Regions from separate parts of the Isoalcanivorax indicus genome, predicted to be linked through region 2. Evidence: predicted binding sites of a transcription regulator. Region 2 holds the regulator's gene; the other holds the start of a gene.

Region 1 (2,463 bases), 220 kb from region 2:
TGCCCCGCCACGATGGCTGAGCCAGCGCATGATCAGCCGATTGCGGCCGATCAACTGCTGCCGGTAAATGCCCAGATTCTGGCGCGTCTTGTCCGGCCCCCGGGTAATCACCAGCGGCCAGGTGACCAGCGGCCCGGCATCGCCCGGCCAGCAGGTCTGGATCGGAATCTGGTAGAGATCCACATCGTTGCCTTCAATAACGCGCTGCTGGCAATCCGGCGAACCCACCACCTTCGGGTTCATGGCCAGCACCTGCTTCAGGATTGGCAACTTGGACAGCGCATCACGAAACCCCTTGGGCGGCTCCGGCTCCTTCAGGAAGGCGAGCAACTCACCCAGCTCGCGCAGCGCGCCCACATCCTCCTGGCCCATGCCCAGCGCCACCCGGCGCGTGGTGCCAAACAGATTGCCCAGTACGGGAATCGTGCTGCCTTTCACATTCTCGAACAATAATGCCGGGCCGCCCGCGCGCAGAGTGCGGTCGCAGATCTCGGTCATTTCCAGATTCGGGTCCACTTCCACCCGGATGCGTTTCAACTCGCCAAGCTGTTCGAGCTGCTGGATAAAGTCCCGTAAATCCTTGTATTTCATCGCAAACCTCAATCTGTTCCGGTGGGGTGGCGCGGGCCGCGCGAGTGCGTGAGGAGTATAGCACTACACCATCGCAAGCCTGTGTCATGGCGCTGACAGATTCCTGTAGCCCGACTGTCATGCCGCGATAATCTGCTATTCACCCACCGGGATTACGGTCATTCGCAACGTTTCCTGACTACCCCCGAGGGATGCCATCGTGAACATCAAAGCCGTAGACCTGAATACCATCAAGGACAACCCGGAAGCGCCGGTGTGCAACACCAGCGACAATCGTTATTTCGCCGATATCATCCAGGCACGCTATTCGCGCAGAACCTTGCTCAAAGGGTCTCTGGGCGTCGCGGCCGTCAGCTTCCTCGGCGCCGGCCTGGCAGCCTGTGGTGGCAGCAGCTCAAGCTCCGGCTCGGGAAATGGCCCCCTCCCTGCGCCGCGCCTGGGCTTTGAATCCGTCCCCATCACCCGGGCGGATACCATCACCGTGCCTGCAGGCTACACGGCCAAAGCGTTCGTGCCCTGGGGCACGCCGATCACCGGCGCCATGCCGGCGTTCATGACGGATGGCTCCAACACCGGTATCGATCAGCTTCAGCAAGTCGGCTCCCATCATGACGGCATGCACTACTTCCCCATTGATGGCAGCTCCGACCACGGGCTGCTGGTGATCAATCATGAATATGTCGACAAAGCGGTTGTGCATGCCAACGGCGCGTCCTCCTTGCCCCGCCCGATTGATGAAGTGCGCAAGGAAATGGCCGCGCACGGCGTGTCAGTGATTGAAATCCAGAAAAACGCCTCGGGCGACTGGGAGGTAGTGACCTCCATGCTGAACCGCCGCATCACGGCTTTCACAGAGATGGAACTGAAAGGCCCGGTGCGGGGCGATGACCGTGTCAAGACCGCCTATTCCCCGGAAGGCACGCATACCCGTGGCACCCTGAACAACTGCGCCCACGGCTACACCCCCTGGGGTACCTACCTGACCTGTGAGGAAAACTGGCCGGGCTATTTCCATGTGGACATCGACCCGCTGCCCCGCGAGTTCGAGCGCTTTGGCATTTCAGGATGGCAGCAGAACCATTGGCACCAGGCTGAGGAAGCGAACGGTGAACTGACCACCGATACCGCCTTCACCCGCTTTGGTGTCGTGGAATCGGGCGCCGATGCCACCGAGGACTTCCGCAACGAACCCAACAATTTCGGCTGGATTGTCGAGATCGACCCCTTTGACCCGGACAGCACCCCCGTCAAACGCACCGCGCTGGGCCGCTTCTCCCACGAGGGCATCGTGTTTGCCGAGCCGAAAGTGGGCGAACCGATGGTGTTCTACTCCGGCGACGATGCCCGCTTCGAATACATCTACAAGTTCGTATCGAAAAACAACTATCAGGAAGGCCTGCGCGGCGATGACCTGCTGGATGAAGGCACGCTGTATGTTGCACGCTTCAACGACGATGGCACCGGCGAATGGCTGGCGCTGGATATTGACGACGTAGACTTCATGGCTGCCGTAGCGGAGTCTGAATATCACTACACCACCCAGGCCGAAGTGCTGCTCAATACACGCCGCGCCGCCGATATCGCGGGCGCCACCCGCATGGACCGCCCGGAATGGGGCGCCATCTGCCCGCGGACCGGCATGGTGTACTTCACCCTGACCAATAACACCGCGCGCAGCGCCGACGATACAAACCCCGCCAACCCCCGCGCCAACAGCCAAGTCGGCCATATCATCCGCTGGCAGGAAGACGGCAACGCCGCCGCCACAACCTTTGCATGGGATATCTTCGCCCTGGCCGGCAATACCCTGGAACATGGCTTCCAGACCGGCTACAGCTATCCCGCCGGCAAGAACCTGGATGACTCCAACAT
Region 2 (2,463 bases):
GACCAGCGCTTCCATGCGCTGGCTTTGCTGGTTCATCTGGATCAGCGCACGGTGGACGCGTTTCTGCTCGGCGGGAGTCGAATCCAGCAGGGTTTCCAGATAGCCCTTGAGCACGGTCAGCGGCGTTTTCAGTTCATGGCTGACGTTGCCTACGAAATCCTTGCGCATCTGCTCCAGGTTATGCAGCCGGGTCACGTCACGCACGATGACCAGCCAATCTCCCGCCCCGAAGCGGGTGATGGTGAATTCCAGCATGCGGTGTTCATCGTTCGGCGATGGCAGCGTCAGAGGATGGTCGAAGTGGCCTTCCTTGAGATACGCAGCAAAGCGTGGGTCGCGGATCAGGTTGGTCAGCGTCTGCTGCTTGTCATGCGGTGCCTTGAAACCCAGCAGCCGGTCTGCCGCACGGTTCCAGTATTCGATCCGCCCCTGGCGATCAACCACGACGATGGCATCGCGCAGGGCGGTGATCGAGGTTTCGGCCCGGGTAATCAGGAATTCCAGCTCATCGCGGGCGGCTTTCTCGCGCCGCAACAGATGATACAGCCGGTCGAACAGGTCGCCCCAGGCGCCCCGGCTTTCCGGCGGCGGCTTGCCCTGCTCGTAGCTCACGACCCAGTGACTCAGGCGCATCAACTGGCGCAGGTTGAACGCCAGACAGAGGAGTGCGGCCAGCAGCACCGGCCAGAGGCTGTCCAGCATCAGCGACAGGCCTGCACCGGCCAGTACGAACAGGGCGATGCGGCGAAGCTCCTGGCGAACGGTGGGGGTCACCGGCTGACTCTCCATGCGGGTCGGGTGCCCGCTATTGTACGTCAATGGTTGCAATCCGTTTGCAGCCTGACTGCACCGGAATCAGGCGCGGGCGGTCTTGGTCGAAAACCGGTAGCCGGTGCCGCGCACCGTCTGGATAAAGCGGTCGAAGTCGTACGGCGCCAGCGCCTTGCGCAGGCGGCGAATGTGCACGTCGATGGTGCGGTCCTCGACATAGACGTTGGCACCCCACACCTGGTCCAGCAGTTGGGTACGGGAATAGGCGCGCTCCTGGTGGCTCATGAAGAACTCCAGCAGGCGGTATTCGGTGGGGCCCATGTCCACCGGCTCGTCGTTGGCGGTGATGCGGTGGCTGACCGGGTCCAGACACAGACCGTCGACCTCGATGGCCTTGTCGGCGGCCGCCGCGCTGCTGCGGCGCAGCACGGCCTTGATGCGGGAAATCAGTTCGCGGGTGGAGAACGGCTTGGTGATGTAGTCATCCGCCCCCACGTCCAGCCCCTGGATCTTGTTGTCTTCCTCGCTCTTGGCCGTGAGCATGATGATGGGGATTTCGCTGGTGGTCTCGTCGCGTTTGAGGCGGCGCGCCAGTTCGATACCGCTCACCGAAGGCAGCATCCAGTCCAGCAGGATCAGGGCCGGGCGCTCATCGACAATGATCTCGTGGGCGCGCTGGGCATTGTCGGCCTCCAGTACATCGAAGTCGGCCATTTCCAGGGCCACGGCAACCATCTCCCGGATGGCCGGCTCATCGTCCACGATCAGTAGGGTGTGCTTGCTCATGACAGCGTCTGCTCTGGCTTGTACATGCGCCCATTAGATGGCCGTTTCATGACAAGCATATGACAGTGGCGCGATTGGGGGTATGGCTGGGTTCCCTAGAGATACTGCAGCCACAGCCCGGCAAACAGCGCGGCGCCGACCCACTGGTTATTCAGGAAGGCCCGGAAGCAGCCGTCGGGCTGGCGCTCGCGAATCAGCCACTGCTGATAGACGAACAGCCCGGCCGCCACGGCCAGCCCGAGATACCAGGTCCAGCCGAAATCCAGCCCCCGGCCCAGCAACCACAGCGGCCACAGGGTCAGCGCCTGCAGCACCCCGATGATCAGCCGGTCGGCCTCCCCGAACAGGATGGCGGTGCTCTTGATGCCCACCTTCAGGTCGTCTTCCCGGTCACACATGGCGTACTGGGTGTCGTAGGCCACTGTCCACAGCAGCTTGGCGACAAAGATCAGCCAGGCCGCTGCCGGCACGGCTTCCGTTTCAGCGGCAAAGGCCATCGGAATCGCCCAGGCAAAGGCGGCGCCCAGGAACAGCTGCGGCAGGAAGGTAAAGCGCTTCATGAACGGATAGATGATGGCCAGCGCCGCCCCACCGAAGGCCAGATAGAAGGTGAAGCGGTTGAGCTGCAAGACCAGGATCAGCGCAATGGCCATCAACCCGGCAAACAGCATCAGCGCATCGCGCCCGCGCAAGGCCCCGGTGGCCAACGGGCGCGCCTGCGTGCGCGCCACATGGCCATCGAAGTGGCGATCAGCGTAGTCGTTGATGACGCAGCCTGCCGCGCGCATCACGATCACGCCCAGCGTAAAGACGATGATGGTGCGCGCCGACGGGCTGCCTGCCCCGGCAATCCACACCGCCCACAGTGTCGGCCAGAGCAGTAGCAGGGTGCCGATGGGCCGGTCC

What was found. The regulator PhoB, encoded in region 2, activates phosphate uptake and scavenging genes when phosphate is short. The targets are predictions, from matches to a motif close to TGTCATANNNNTGTCANA.
Region 1: a site for PhoB is predicted at 674-691, ahead of DKW65_RS01220 (PhoX family protein). Genes of this name have one in related genera too.

The regions. Positions count from the first base shown of each region.
Region 1 is NZ_QGMP01000001.1:265,683-268,145, forward strand. It holds gene ubiD (4-hydroxy-3-polyprenylbenzoate decarboxylase) at 1-591, opposite strand, end outside; gene DKW65_RS01220 (PhoX family protein) at 791-2,463, shown strand, end outside.
Region 2 is NZ_QGMP01000001.1:50,375-52,837, forward strand. It holds gene phoR (phosphate regulon sensor histidine kinase PhoR) at 1-819, opposite strand, end outside; gene phoB (phosphate regulon transcriptional regulator PhoB) at 856-1,557, opposite strand; gene ubiA (4-hydroxybenzoate octaprenyltransferase) at 1,653-2,463, opposite strand, start outside.